DNA from 4 places in the Roseateles sp. DAIF2 genome. Region 1 is predicted to be linked to each of the others. Evidence: predicted binding sites of a transcription regulator. Region 1 holds the regulator's gene; each other region holds the start of a gene.
What was found. The regulator FNR, encoded in region 1, switches genes on or off when oxygen is low (the NO sensors DNR and NnrR bind a similar motif). The targets are predictions, from matches to a motif close to TTGATNNNNATCAA.

Region 1 (3,745 bases):
CCCGCCCAACCGGAGACCCCGCATGAGCATGAATGGCAACAACAGCAACGGGCCCGTCGGCCAGGCGACGCCGCGCCCCTGGTGGCGCGTCGGCATGATGTGGCTGGTGATCGGCGGGCCCAGCGCGGTGGTGCTGGCCTCCTTCGTGACCCTGGCGCTGGCGCTGGCGCATCCGGATCCGGTGATCGAGGCGAAGCGGGTCGACCCCTCGGCCGACCTGCGTCAGACCCAGGCCGAGCAGCCGGCGATGAAGGCCCGCAACCACGCCGCCACCGGCGGCCTCTGAGCGATGGGCCGCCGCGCCGGTCCGCCGCTGGCGCCCGTCGCGCCGCGGTTGCGGCCACAGCCGCAGATTCAACAACGTCTGCGCCGGCGGCTGATGGCGGCGCTGTGGCCGTCCTTCCTGATGGCCGCGGTGCTGGAGGGCCTGGTGTTCAGCCTGCTCGACCCGACCCTGCTGGAGCCGCGCATCGCTGCGGCCGGCCTGCCGCCGCTGGCGCTCTACAGCCTGGCCTTTCTGGGCTTCTGGGCCATCACGGCGTTGTCGTCCGGGTTGAGTCTGTTGCTAGCCGACTGAGGCGCGGGCGGGATCGGCGAAGAGCGCAGGAGGGCGGGCAGGCCTGCTGCTGCCTGCCAGGGCCTCGCGGCCCTGGCTTTCGCCAGGCACCGGAAGTCCACCGGACTTCCGGTGTCCGGGCTCAATCCCCCGGCCGCTGCGCGGCCTCCTCCTTGACCTCCGCATCAGGCCCACCCACCCTCCTGCGTGCGCCCTGTGGCCGATATGGGGCGTCGTCGAAGAGGCGCTGCGCCGCCAGAGCCGGGTTGCGGGTGTGCGCGCTTGCGCAGGTTAAGGAGGAGGGCCGCAGCGCGGCCCGGGGGACACGGAGCAAGCGCGTGCACCCGCAGCCCGGCGATCGCCCGAGCGTCCCACGACCGAACCATAAGAAAAGCGCCCCGCAGGGCGCTTCATCGTTGCAACATCGACCTCTCAACAGTTCGTGCTGTTCACCAGCCGTTGCAGGCCCGCCTGGTCGACGATGCGGATCTGGCGCTGCTTCACCTCCAGCAGGCCGTCCTCCTGGAACTTGGAGAAGGTGCGGCTGACCGTCTCCAGCTTCAGACCCAGGTAGCTGCCGATCTCCTCGCGCGTCATGCGCAGCACCAGGCTGGAGGCCGAGAAGCCGCGCGCCTGCAGGCGCTGGGTCAGGTTCAGCAGAAAGGCCGCCAGGCGCTCCTCGGCGCGCATGCTGCCGAGCAGCAGCATCACGCCATGGTCGCGCACGATCTCGCGGCTCATGATCTTGTGGAACTGGTGCTGCAGGTCGGTGAACTCGCGCGACAGCTCCTCCAGCTGGCCATAGGGGATCACGCAGACCTGCGAATCCTCCAGCGCGACCGCGTCGCAGCTGTGGCGGTCGTTGCTGATGCCGTCCAGGCCGAGCAGCTCGCCGGCCATCTGGAAACCGGTGACCTGGTCGCGGCCGTCCTCGGCCGAGACGCAGGTCTTGAAGAAGCCGGTGCGCACCGCAAACAGCGACTGGAAGGCATCGCCGGCGCGGAACAGGGTGTCGCCGCGCGCGACGGTGCGGCGCGTGGCGACCAGGGTGTCCAGCTGCTCCAGATCGGTCTTGGACAGGCCCACCGGCAGGCACAGCTCGCGCAGATTGCAGCTGGAGCAGGCGACCTTGAAGGGCTCGGCGCGCAGGGCCGCGTCCTGCGGCGTGGATCGGGTCAGGGTCCGGCCCGTGCATTCGCCATTGGCGGCGGGCGCGGGGCAGGGCGAGGCTTGCTGAAAGGTGGACGACATGATGCTCCTCAAGATGAGGTCCATTGTTGACCCGCCGATGCGCATGAAGCTTGACGTGCATCAAGCGCCGGCCAGCCGGGCTTGGCAAAGTGCGCTCATGCCTAACGCCTGCATCACCCCCACCGCGCCCGCCATCAGCGAGGACCTGCTGCGTCGTTACGACATCGCCGGGCCGCGCTACACCTCGTATCCGACGGCGGACCGCTTCGTCGAGGCCTTCACGGTCCAGCAGTACGAGCAGGCGCTGGCGCAGCGCGCCAGCGGCGCGCTGGTCGGCGGCGGCGCGCCGCTGTCGCTGTATGTGCACATCCCCTTCTGCGAATCGGTCTGCTACTACTGCGCCTGCAACAAGGTGATCACGCGCCACCATGAGCGCGCCGGCGAATACCTGCAGGCCCTGCTGGTCGAGATGGACCTGACCCTGGCGCGGCTGGGCCGTGCGCCGCAGGTCTCGCAGCTGCACCTGGGCGGTGGCTCGCCAACCTTCCTGAGCGACACCGAGCTGGGCGACCTGATGACGGCGATCGCCAAGCGCTTTCGCCTGACCGCCGGCGCCGAGGTGTCGATCGAGGTGGACCCGCGCACCGTCACCACCGAGCGTCTGGCGCATCTGCGCGGCCTGGGCTTCAACCGCCTGTCCTTCGGCGTGCAGGACTTCGACGCCGCGGTGCAGAAGGCGGTGCATCGCCAGCAGAGCTATGCGGATGTGGCGGCGCTGATGGCGAGCGCCCGCGCGCTCGGCTTCGAGTCGACCAATGTGGACCTGATCTACGGCCTGCCGCTGCAGACCCCGGCCTCCTTCCAGCGCACCATCGCGCAGGTGGCCGAGCTGCGGCCGGACCGCATCGCGCTGTATGCCTATGCGCATCTGCCGCAGCGCTTCAAGCCGCAGCGCCGCATCGACGTCGGCCAGCTGCCGCCAGCCGGCGACAAGCTGTCAATGCTGTCGGGCGCGATCGGCGGCTTCCTGGCCCAGGGCTACACCTATATCGGCATGGACCATTTCGCGCTGCCCGGCGATTCGCTGGCGGTGGCCAAGCGCCAGGGCCGGTTGCACCGCAACTTCCAGGGCTACAGCACCCAGGCCGACTGCGACATGATCGGGCTGGGCGTCTCGGCGATCGGCCGGGTCGGCGTGACCTACAGCCAGAACGCCAAGACCCTGGACGAGTACTACGACCTGCTGCGCCAGGGCCAGCTGCCGGTGGTGCGCGGCCTGGCGCTGAACCGCGACGACCTGCTGCGCCGCGCGATGATCATGGCGCTGATGTGCCAGGGCCGGGTCGAGTTCGAATCGATCGAGCTGGCCCATCTGATCAAGGTGCCGGAGTACTTCCGCGCCGAGCTGGAAGCGCTGCGCCCGCTGCAGGAGGCCGGCATGGTGCAGCTGCTGCCGGGCTCGATCGAGGTGACGGCGCTGGGCTGGTACTTCGTGCGCGCGGTGGCGATGGTGTTCGACCGCTATCTGCAGGCCGACCGCACGCGCGCGCAGTTCTCCAAGATCATCTGAACCAAGCGCCATGGACCTGGCCCTGATCGCCTCGGCGCTGCTGATGGGCCTGGCCGGCACGCCGCATTGCGCGCTGATGTGCGGCGCGGCCTGCACCGGCCTGGTCGGCGGCGAGCGGCGGGCGCTGTGGGGCTTCCAGCTGGCGCGGCTGGCCAGCTATGCCGCGGGCGGCGCGCTGGCGGCGGCCAGCGTCGGCTGGGCCGCGCAGCTGGGCCAGGCCAGCGCGCTGCTGCGACCGCTGTGGGTGATGCTGCACATGGCGGCGCTGGGCCTGGGCCTGTACCTGCTGTGGCGCGGGCGCCAGCCGGCCTGGCTGGAGGCGCTGGGCGCGCGCAGCGAGCGCGCGGCGGCGGGCTCGGCCACCGTGTCGCTGGCCGGCATCGGCGCGGGCCGCGCGGTCACCGGCCGCGCCACCCTGGGTGGTCTGG
Region 2 (3,745 bases), 1.2 Mb from region 1:
CTTCCCGCATGGCATCGGCCATCTGCTGGGCCTGCAGGTGCACGACATCGGCGGCTTCATGGCCGACGAGACCGGCGCGCCGGCGGCCAAGCCCGAGGGCCATCCCTATCTGCGCCTGACCCGCGTGCTGCAGCCCGGCATGGTGGTGACCATCGAGCCGGGTCTGTATTTCATCCCGACCCTGCTGAAGAAGCTGGCCGCCACGCCGGCCGGCGCCGCGATCGACTGGGGCCTGGTCGAGCACCTGGCCCGCTTCGGCGGCGTGCGCATCGAGGACGATGTGGCCTGCCGCGAGGCGGATCAGGCGCCGGAGAACCTGACCCGGGACGCGTTCGCGGCGGCTTGACGGACCACCCCCTACCGGCTTCGCCGGCCCCCTCCAGGGGGCGCACCCGCAGGACCGGCGGAGCCGGATCCTCGGGTGCCGCTTGGCTAGGCTGCGCGCTCGCGCCATCGGGCGGCGAGGCTTGCTGAAATGCCGCCGCGTTGGGCGGCATCCGTCAGAAGCGCATGCCCAGCCCGATGCCGAACAGCACCGGGTCGACCTTGAAGCTGCCGACCTTGCTTCCCTTGGAGGACACGTCGGTGTCGATCTTGACCTTCTTGATGTCGACGTTCAGGTACAGGTTCTTCGCGATCTCGATGTCGGCGCCGGCCTGCAGCGAGAGGCCGTAGCTGTTCTTCTTGATGCTGGGCGCCAGCGCGGCCTGCACGGCGGGATCGAAGTTGACGCTGGAGAAGCGCGTGTAGTTGATGCCGGCGCCCACATAGGGACGGAAGGTCGCGCTGGGGGCGAAGTGGTACTGCAGGCTCAAGGTCGGGGGCAGGTGCTTGAGGCTGCCGATCTTGTTGCCGCCGGCCTTCAGGTCATGCTTTTGCGGATAGGTCAGGATCAGCTCGGCCGCCCAGTTGGGCGTGAAGAAGTAGCTGATGTCGACCTCGGGGATGGCCTTGTTGTTGATCGCCAGGTTCAGGCCGGTCGAGTCCTTGTTGGCCGAGTCGAGGTGCACCACGCGGGCGCGCACCAGCCAGGGGCCTTCGGCCGTGGCGGTTTGTTGCTGCTGGGCCTGGACGGCGCTGGCGGCACCCAGCAGGCCGAAGGCGGCGGCAGCGAGGGCGAGGATCTTGTGTTGTTGATGAGACTTTGTCATTCAATGGCTCCTAGTGGATGAAGCCATTGGAAAAGCCGCCCCGCGCCACAGCCTTGCGCTGACGCAAAAGCGGCCGGCCCCTCGCGGGGAGGGGCCGGCCGACTTGAGATGGGTCAATAAAGGCGCAGAGGCTAGGGGGCTTTCGTCGCGAGCCGGCGACAGGCTAGGCGGACGGAGCGCAGGGACCGGAACGTACTTCCTGTACGTGAGGACCCCGAGCGTCCGACCAACGACGCATGGTGGCGGCGCAGCAGAAAGTCCCCTGGCCTCTCAGCCGAGCTTGAGGCGTTTGCACAGTTCCAGGGTCAGCGCGGACTGGTTCAGCGTATAGAAGTGGATCGCGGGCACGCCGCCGGCGATCAGGCGTTCGCAGAGCTGGGTGATCACGTCCAGGCCGAAGGCGCGGATCGAGGCGCTGTCGTCCATATAGCCTTCCATCTTCAGCGCGACCCAGCGCGGGATCTCGATGCCGTCGCGCGCCGCGAACTGGGCGATGCGGCCGTAGTTGTGGAAGGGCATGATGCCCGGGATGATCGGCGCCTCGACGCCCAGCTTGCGCGCGGCGTCGACGAAGTGGAAGTAAGCGTCCGGATTGAAGAAGAACTGCGTGATCGCCGCGGTGGCGCCGGCGCGCATCTTGTCGGCGAAATGCTGCAGGTCCTTGGCCGCGTAGCGCTGCTGCGGGTGGTATTCGGGATAGGCCGCCACCTCGATCTTCCAGTCCGGGCCCTGGGTCTCGCGGATGAAGCGCACCAGCTCGGCCGCATAGCGGAACTCGCCGGCGGTGGCGGTGCCGCTGGGCAGGTCGCCGCGCAGCGCGACGATGCGGCGGATGTTTTGCGCGCGGTAGGTGGCCAGGATCTCGGCGATGCTCTCGCGTGTCGAGCCGACGCAGGACAGATGCGGCGCGGCCTCGAAGCCGGTCGCGGCGATGCCCATCACCGTGGCCAGGGTCTTGTCGCGGGTGGCGCCGCCGGCGCCGTAGGTGACGCTGAAGTACTGGGGCTTGAGGGTGCCCAGCTCCTGCACCACGGTCTTGAGCTTCTCGGTGCCGACCGGCGTATTGGGAGGGAAGAATTCGAAGCTGACGGGGGGGGTGCTCATGTGGCTTGAACCCAGAGAAAGAATTCGGTGTTGCCGTCACCGCCGGTGACGGGGCTTTCGAACCAGCCGCGCTGCTGAAGGGAGCCGATCGCATCGACCGCCGCCTTCGCGCGTTGTTCGAGTTCGGCGTACTGCTTGCGGTCCTTGATCAGCCCGCCCTTGTTCAGGGCCTTCTTGCCCAGCTCGAACTGCGGCTTGATCAGCAACAGCAGATGGCCGGCGGGCGCCAGCCAGGGGGCGATGCGCGCCAGCTCGCCGAGCATGGAGATGAAGCTCAGGTCGCCGACGATCAGCGCGAAGGTCTGACCGGGGACGTACTCGCGCACATGCGTGTTCTCCAGCGCCGTGACGCGTGCGTCCTCGCGCAGGCTCGCATGCAGCTGGCTGTGCCCCACATCGATGCCGGTGACATGCGCGGCGCCGGCCTTGAGCAGCACATCGGTGAAGCCGCCGGTGCTCTGGCCGATGTCCAGCGCGTGCAGGCCCGCCACGTCGAGCCCGCTGGTCTTCAGGGCGCCTTCGAGCTTGAGACCGCCGCGCGAGACATAGCGCAGCTCGGCATCGTCGGTGACGACGAGCTGCGTATCCGGCAACAGGTCCTCGCCGGCCTTCTTGAGCACACGGCCGGCGCATTGCACGGCGCCGCTGTCGATCAGCCGCTGCGCGGCCGAGCGCGTGGGCGCCAGGCCTTGAGCGACGAGGAGTTGGTCAGCACGCATGGGGTAGCTTGTTTGCGGCGTCGCGAGCGAGGCTCAGGCTAGGCGGACGGCGCGCAGGAACCGCAACGTACTGGAGGTACGTGAGGATTCCGAGCACCGCCCAACGACGCCTGAGCTTCGCGCAGTAGCCGTCCGATCAGTAGCGGTAGGTGTCGGGCTTGTAGGGGCCCGACTTGGAGACACCGATATAGGCCGCCTGCTCGTCCGTCAGCTCGCTCAGCTGCGCATTCAAGGTCACCAGCTGCAGGCGCGCCACCTTTTCGTCCAGATGCTTGGGCAGCACATAGACCTGGCCGACCTGGTACTTTTCCTTGTGCGCGAACAGCTCGATCTGGGCGATGGTCTGGTTCGCGAACGAGCTGCTCATCACATAGCTCGGGTGTCCGGTGCCGCAGCCCAGGTTCACCAGGCGGCCCTTGGCCAGCAGGATGATGCGCTTGCCATCCGGGAAGATCACATGGTCGACCTGGGGCTTGATCTCTTCCCACTCGTACTTCTCGATCGAGGCGATGTCGATCTCGTTGTCGAAGTGGCCGATGTTGCAGACGATGGCGTTGTGCTTCATCGCGGCCATGTGCTCATGGCGGATCACGCCCTTGTTGCCGGTGGTGGTCACGAAGATGTCGGCCTTGTCGGCGGCGTACTCCATCGTCACGACGCGGTAGCCTTCCATCGCGGCCTGCAGCGCGCAGATCGGGTCGATCTCGGTGACCCAGACCTGGGCTGACAGCGCCCGCATGGCCTGGGCCGAGCCCTTGCCCACGTCGCCAT
Region 3 (3,745 bases), 370 kb from region 1:
TGCGCTGGAGCGACGCCCCGGCGGCCCGTCTGGCGCACCCGCGGGAGGACCATCTGCTGCCCCTGATGGTCGCGGTGGGGGCCGCGGAGGGCGAAACGGGCTCGCTGATCTATCACGAGGCCGCCTTCATGGGCGGGGTCACGGCCTCCAGCTTCCGCTTCGGCTGAACAAAAAACGGGCCCCGCGGGGCCCGTTTCGGATTGCCGGAGCGGCGCTCAGTCGCGCTGCGCCAGGCTCTTGTTGATGCGCAGCGCGGCCAGGGTGCAGGCGGCGCCGGACAGCAGGTACAGGCTCACCGCGCCCAGGCCGAAGCGGGCCGACAGGCCCAGGGCCACCAGCGGCGCGAAGGCGGCGCCGATCAGCCAGGCCAGATCGGCGGTCAGCGCGGCGCCGGTGTAGCGCAGGCGCGGCAGGAAGTTCGAGGTCACCGCGCCGGCCGACTGGCCGTAGGACAGGCCCAGCAGCACGAAGCCGAACAGGATGAACAGGTCCTGGCCGCGCGCGCCGCCGTCCAGCAGCCAGGGCGCCACCAGGCTGAACAGCCCGATCGCCACCGCCAGCCCGCCCAGGGTGCTGCGCCGGCCGATGCGATCGGCCAGGATGCCCGACAGCGGCATCGCCGCGGCCGCCAGCAGCGCACCGACCAGTTGCACCGCCAGGAAGGCCCCGATGTCCTGGCTGGAATGCAGCATCACCCAGGACAGCGGGAACACCGTGACCAGGTGGAACAGCGCATAGCTGGCCAGGGCCGCGAAGGCGCCGATCACCACATTGCCGCCCTGCTCGCGCATCAGCTCGCCGACGTCGCAGGGCTCCAGCTCGCGCTCGCCCAGCTCACGCTCGTACTCATGCGTCACCACCAGGCGCAGCCGGGCGAACAGCGCGACCACGTTGATCGCGAAGGCGGCGAAGAAGGGGAAGCGCCAGCCCCATTCCAGGAAGTCGTTGCTGGACAGATGGCCCCAGAGGTAGGCGAACAGGCCGCAGGCCACCAGGAAGCCCAGCGGCGCGCCCAGCTGGCCCAGCATCGCGTACCAGCCGCGCCGGTGCGGCGGCGCGTTCAGCGCCAGCAGCGAGGGCAGGCCGTCCCAGGACCCGCCCTGGGCCAGGCCCTGGCCGATGCGGCAGGCCGCCAGCATGCCGATCGCCGCGGCGCCGGCACTCGCGTAGCCGGGCAGCAGGGCCATGCCGGCGGTGGAGCTGCCGAGCAGGAACAGGGCCACGGTCAGCTTGACACTGCGGCCGTATCGGCGCTGAATCTCCATCCCCGCGAGCGTGCCCAGCGGCCGCACGATGAAGGCCAGCGAAAACAAGGCGAACGAGAACAAGGTCCCTTCGAGCCGCCCCATGTGGGGGAAAAACACCGCCGGGAAAACCAGCGCGGATGCGATCCCGTAGACGAAGAAATCGAAGTATTCGGAGGCGCGACCGATGACCACGCCCACCGCGATATCCCCGGGTGCGAGGCTGTCGGCAGGGCCCTGTTGGGCTTCGGGCACCAGCGACGAATTGAGAGTACTGCTGCTGTTCATGTCTCCTGCCTGGGACAAAATGTCCAATCGTTGATTTGGGTCAATCAAGATACATTCGCGCCCGACGCGCAACTAGCGTTTTCCCGCCGGTCTGGTTTTCCCGATGACGTCCAATTCCTCTCCTTTCAAGAGCATTCTGCTCCGCCTCGGCCTGCTACTGGCGGGTCTTCTGCCGTTGGCGGGCTGCAATATGGTGGTGATGAAGCCCTCCGGCGATATCGCCGTGCAGCAGGCCGATCTGATCATCACCTCCACCCTGTTGATGCTGGTCATCATCGTACCGGTGATCGCCTTGACCATCCTGTTCGCCTGGCGCTACCGCCAGGCCAACAAGTCGGCCGCCTACGAGCCCGACTGGGACCATTCCACCCGGCTGGAACTGGTGATCTGGGGCGCACCGCTGCTGATCATCATCGCGCTGGGCGCGATCACCTGGATCAGCACCCACAAGCTGGACCCCTACCGCCCGCTGGACCGCATCGACGCCGAGCGTCCGGTCCCGGCCGATGTGCAGCCCCTGATCGTCGAGGTCGTGGCGCTGGACTGGAAATGGCTGTTCCTCTACCCGCAGCAGGGCATCGCCACGGTCAACGAGCTGGCCGCGCCGGTGGACCGCCCGATCCAGTTCAAGCTGACCTCGTCCACCGTGATGAACGCCTTCTACGTGCCGGCCCTGGCCGGCATGATCTACGCGATGCCCGGCATGGAAACCAAGCTGCACGCGGTGATCAACAAGGTTGGCGTCTACGACGGCTTCTCGTCGAACTTCAGCGGTGACGGCTTCTCGCACATGCGCTTCAAGTTCCACGGCATGTCCGAATCGGACTTCGCCAGCTGGGTCGAGCGCAGCAAGGCCGAGGGCAGCCAGCTGACCCGCGCCGACTACCTGGCGCTGGAAAAGCCCAGCGGCAAGGAGCCGGTGCGCCGCTACGCCAGCGTGGCCAACGGCCTGTACGACGCGATCGTGAATCGCTGCGTTGACGGCAGCAAGATGTGCATGGCCCAGATGATGGCCATCGACGCCGCCGGCGGCGGCGGCAAGGGCGCGATCGACGGCCTGGCCAGCAAGCCCTGGGGCGATGAAGGGCAGCGCACCTATGTGTCGGCCCTGTGCACGCCCGAGAACGCCGGCGACTTCGCACCGCGCAACCAGGCCCAACAATCGCCGTCGCAGCTGCGCTGAGGCAGCCGCCCCAATCCCGAGTATTTGTTATGCAAGATCTGAACAAGCTCGTGTTCGGCCGCCTCGGCTGGGATGCGATTCCCCATGACCCGATCATCTGGGCCACCTTCGCGATGGTCGCGATCGGCGGCACCGTGATGCTGGCCCTGATGACGCGCTACCGCGCCTGGGGCCCGCTGTGGCGCGACTGGCTGACCAGCATCGACCACAAGAAGATCGGCATCATGTACATCATCCTGGGCCTGGTGATGCTGCTGCGCGGCTTCGCCGACGCCATCATGATGCGTGCACAGCAGGCCATGGCCTTCGGCGACCAGGCCGGCTTCCTGCCGCCGCACCACTACGACCAGATCTTCACCGCCCACGGCGTGATCATGATCTTCTTCGTGGCGATGCCGCTGGTCACGGGCTTCATGAACTATGTCGTGCCGCTGCAGATCGGTGCTCGCGACGTGGCCTTCCCCTTCCTGAACAACTTCAGCTTCTGGATGACCGCCGGCGGCGCCATCCTGCTGATGATCTCGCTGTTCGTCGGCGAGTTCGCGCGCACCGGCTGGCTGGCCTTCCCGCCGCTGTCGGGCATCCTGGCGAGTCCGGGCGTGGGGGTGGACTACTACATCTGGGCGCTGCAGGTCGCGGGGGTAGGCACGACCTTGTCGGGTATCAACCTGATCGTGACCATCATCAAGATGCGCGCGCCCGGCATGACCCTGATGAAGATGCCCGTCTTCACCTGGACCTCGCTGTGCACCAACGTGCTGATAGTGGTGAGCTTCCCGGTGCTGACCGCCACCCTGGTGCTGCTGTCGCTGGACCGCTACCTGGGCACGAACTTCTTCACGACGGACCTGGGCGGCAACGCCATGCTGTACGTGAACCTGATCTGGATCTGGGGCCACCCCGAGGTCTACATCCTGATCCTGCCCTGCTTCGGCATCTTCTCCGAGGTGGTGTCGACCTTCTGCCGCAAGCGCCTGTTCGGCTATGCCTCGATGGTCTATGCGACGGTCGTGATCACGATCCTGTCGTA
Region 4 (3,745 bases), 1.4 Mb from region 1:
TCGCCACGCCCGGCCGCCTGCTGGACCACCACATGCAGGGCACGCTGGACCTGTCCAAGGTCGAGATCCTGGTGCTGGACGAGGCCGACCGCATGCTGGACATGGGCTTCATCCATGACATCAAGAAGGTGCTGGCGATCCTGCCGCAGAAGAAGCAGAGCCTGCTGTTCTCGGCCACCTTCAGCGACGACATCAAGAACCTCGCCGACCGCCTGCTGAACCAGCCGGCGCTGATCGAGGTGGCTCGCCGCAACCAGACCAACGACGCGATCGCGCAGAAGGTCCATCCGGTCGGCCGCGAGCGCAAGAAGGACCTGCTGGCGCACCTGATCAAGTCGGGCGACTGGCACCAGGTGCTGGTCTTCACCCGCATGAAGCATGGCGCGAACCGCCTGACCGATTTCCTGAACGAGCAGGGCATCAGTGCGATGGCGATCCACGGCAACAAGAGCCAGGGTGCCCGCACCAAGGCGCTGGCCGAGTTCAAGAGCGGCGAGCTGACCTGCCTGGTGGCGACCGACATCGCGGCGCGCGGCATCGACATCGATCAGCTGCCCCATGTCGTCAACTACGAGCTGCCCAACGTCCCAGAGGACTATGTGCACCGCATCGGCCGCACCGGCCGCGCCGGCGCGCAGGGCGAGGCGGTCAGCCTGGTCTGCGTCGACGAGCAGGGTTTCCTGCGCGACATCGAGAAGCTGATCAAGCGCGAGATCCCGAAGGAAGCCGTGCCCGGTTTCGAGCCGCCGGTCGGCGAGAAGCCCGAGCCCATCGTGCTGGGCCGCATGGTGCTGAACCCGAACGGCAGCCGCGGCCGCGCGCCGAACCCGGCCGGCGGCCGGGGTGGCGGCGGTGGCGGTGGTCGTGGCGGCCAGGGTGGACGCCCGGGCCAGAACGGCGGCGGTCGTCCGCAGGGTAGCGGCGGCGGCCAGGGGCGCGGCCAGCAGGCCAACGGCGGCCGTGGCAATGGTGGCGGTGGCGGCGCTCAGCCGCGCCGCGAGGGCGGCGGTGGCCAGCGCAGTGGCGGTGGCGGTGGCGGACAGGGCGGCGGTGGACGCCTGACCCAGCCCAAGCGCTGAAAACAAGCGGCTCCTGCCCAAAGCCCGGCCTCGGCCGGGCTTTTTTGTGCCCGCTCGCGGCATCCGCTTGCCATTTATCAAGTCCGTCCTCGAAGGCTATGCTGGAATGCAGCGCGGAGGACACCCCATGAAGCTGACCTTTCTAGGTGCCGCCGATGCGGTAACCGGCTCGCGCCATCTGCTGGACACCGGCCGACAGCGTCTGCTGCTCGACTGCGGCCTGTTCCAGGGCTACAAGGCGCTGCGCGAACGCAACTGGGCACCGCTGGGCGTGCCGGCCAACAGCCTTGACGCCGTGCTGCTCTCACATGCCCATCTGGACCACAGCGGCTATCTGCCGGCGCTGCTGCGCCAGGGCTACCAGGGCCAGATTTTCTCGACCGGCGCCACGCGCGATCTGTGCGAGGTGCTGCTGCTCGACGCCGCCAAGCTGCAGGAAGAGGATGCGCGCCGCGCCAACCGCTTCCACACCAGCCGTCACGACAAGGCCCTGCCGCTCTACAGCAGTGCTGACGCAAGGAAGGTTCTGACCCATTTCGTCGGCCTGCCGCGCGACGGCCGGCTGCGCCTCAAGGACTGCGAGATCCGCTTCACCCCGGTCGGCCATCTGCTGGGCGCCTGCGCGATCCGTGTCGAGACCGGCGCCGGGCGCAGCCTGCTTTACTCCGGCGACCTGGGTCGCACCAACGACCTGCTGATGCCGCCACCGCAGCAGGCCCAGGGCGCCGAGGTGCTGCTGATCGAGTCGACCTATGGCAACCGTCTGCACCCGGCCGAGGATGTGCAGGCCCGCCTGGGCCAAATCATTCGCGATACCCTGCGCCGCGGCGGCAGCGTGCTACTGCCCAGCTTCGCGGTCGGGCGGGCGCAAGCGCTGCTGCTGGTGCTGCAACGCCTGCGGGCCGCGGGCGAACTGCCTCACCATCTGCCCATCCTGCTGGACAGCCCGATGGCCGCCCAGGCCACCGAGATCACACGCCATCACGGCCGTCTGCTGCGCATCGCGCCACACGAGCTGGCCACCCTGGACGAAGGCGTCAGCATCATCAGCAAGCCGGCCGAGTCGCTGAAGGCGGCCGTGCGCGCCATCACGCGGCCCAGCATCATCATCTCGGCCAGCGGCATGGCCACCGGCGGGCGGGTGCTGAACTATCTGAAGACCCTGGCGCCTGGAGCGCGTCACCACATCGTCTTCCCAGGCTTCCAGGTCGGCGGCAGCCGCGGCGCCAAGATGATCGCGGGCGACCGCGAGATTAAGCTGCAGGGCGAATATGTGCCGGTCAATGCTGAGGTCAGCCATCTGGAAGGCTTCTCGGGCCATGCCGATGCCGAAGGCCTGATGGCCTGGATGCGCAAGCTGGATCGCGCGCCCGAGCAGGTGTTTGTCGTGCATGGCGAGCCGGCCGCCAGCGACGCGCTGCGCAGCCGCATTCAGGACGAACTGGGCTGGCGTGTGCGCGTGCCTCAGCATGGCGAAACCGTGAGCCTGTGAGCAGCACGCGGCACCTCCGATGAGCGACTGGCAGGCGGCGCTTGGCCCACCGGCGCCATTGGCGGTGGGGCTGCTGGTGGCGCTGGGCGGAGGCCTGCTGGTGGGCCTGGAGCGCGAGCGCCGCAAGGGTCATGGCCCCGGACGCGAGGCCGCCGGGCTGCGCAGCTTCACCCTGGTCTCCGTGGCCGGTGCCCTGGCCCATGGCCTGGCCGTACCGGGTCTGCTGCCGGCCGGTGCGCTCGTGGTGGGAGGCCTGGCCGCGCTGGCCTACTGGCGCCAAAGCCCCGGGGATCCGGGCCTGACCACCGAGATCGCCCTGCTACTGACTTTCCTGATCGGCGCCTTGAGCCTACAGGCTCCTGCCCTGGGCGCAGCGGCGGCCGTGGTGATGACCATGCTGCTGGCGGCGCGCAGCCGCTTGCACCATTTCGCCACCCGGGTGCTGAACGAGCAGGAACTGCATGACGGTCTGCTGCTGGCGGCTCTCGCCCTGATCGTGCTGCCGCTGATGCCCGACGAACCGATCGCCTGGCTGGCCGGGCTCAAGGCCCGGACCCTGCTGGGACTGGTGACCCTGTTGTTGCTGCTGCAGGCGGCCGGTCATGTAGCGCTGCGCGCGCTCGGCGCCCGCCTGGGCCTGACGCTGACCGGTCTGTTCTCCGGTTTGGTGTCCAGCACCGCCACCATCGCCGCGATGGGCGGGCGCGCACGCGCCCAGCCCGAGCTGCGGCGCGCCTTCGCTGCCGCGGCCGTGATGTCCACCGCCGCTACCTGGCTGCAGGCCGCCGTGCTGCTGGGCAGCCTGGCACCGGGGCTGCTGCGTGTCGTGGCGCCGGTCTGCATGGCCGGCATGCTCTGCGCGCTGGGCCTGGCCCTGATGCTGGCGCGTGGCGCGCCGTCGGTGGCGTCCGGCCCCGGCTCCGGCGGGCCGCTGCGCCTGCGGGAAGCGTTGCTGGTGGCCACCCTGCTGAGTGCCGTCAGCGCCCTGGTAGGCTGGGCCAACGGCCACTTCGGCGAGCAGGGCCTGTTGGCTTCGGTCGCGCTGGCGGCTTTCGCCGATGCGCATGCGCCGATGGCCTCGTTGGGCAGCCTGGCGGCACAGGGCCGCATCGCGCCGCAGCTCCTGACCCAGGCCCTGCTGCTGACCATCGCCTGCAACACCCTGACGCGTTGT

Region 2: G8A07_RS04850 (OmpW family protein) is a predicted target of FNR. The motif match lies at 1,255-1,268, and genes of this name have one in related genera.
Region 3: cyoA (ubiquinol oxidase subunit II) is a predicted target of FNR. The motif match lies at 1,563-1,576, and genes of this name have one in related genera.
Region 4: G8A07_RS16715 (MBL fold metallo-hydrolase RNA specificity domain-containing protein) is a predicted target of FNR. The motif match lies at 1,147-1,160, and genes of this name have one in related genera.

What each region holds. Positions count from the first base shown of each region.
Region 1 is NZ_CP049919.1:2,243,022-2,246,766, forward strand. It holds gene G8A07_RS10425 (hypothetical protein) at 23-286, shown strand; gene G8A07_RS10430 (hypothetical protein) at 290-577, shown strand; gene fnr (fumarate/nitrate reduction transcriptional regulator Fnr) at 989-1,810, opposite strand; gene hemN (oxygen-independent coproporphyrinogen III oxidase) at 1,905-3,317, shown strand; gene G8A07_RS10445 (sulfite exporter TauE/SafE family protein) at 3,328-3,745, shown strand, end outside.
Region 2 is NZ_CP049919.1:1,035,718-1,039,462, forward strand. It holds gene pepQ (Xaa-Pro dipeptidase) at 1-346, shown strand, start outside; gene G8A07_RS04850 (OmpW family protein) at 501-1,151, opposite strand; gene metF (methylenetetrahydrofolate reductase [NAD(P)H]) at 1,422-2,255, opposite strand; gene G8A07_RS04860 (TlyA family RNA methyltransferase) at 2,252-2,974, opposite strand; gene ahcY (adenosylhomocysteinase) at 3,111-3,745, opposite strand, start outside.
Region 3 is NZ_CP049919.1:2,614,001-2,617,745, reverse strand. It holds gene G8A07_RS12095 (class III extradiol ring-cleavage dioxygenase) at 1-167, shown strand, start outside; gene G8A07_RS12090 (MFS transporter) at 216-1,532, opposite strand; gene cyoA (ubiquinol oxidase subunit II) at 1,636-2,715, shown strand; gene cyoB (cytochrome o ubiquinol oxidase subunit I) at 2,745-3,745, shown strand, end outside.
Region 4 is NZ_CP049919.1:3,605,060-3,608,804, forward strand. It holds gene G8A07_RS16710 (DEAD/DEAH box helicase) at 1-1,079, shown strand, start outside; gene G8A07_RS16715 (MBL fold metallo-hydrolase RNA specificity domain-containing protein) at 1,207-2,571, shown strand; gene G8A07_RS16720 (DUF4010 domain-containing protein) at 2,591-3,745, shown strand, end outside.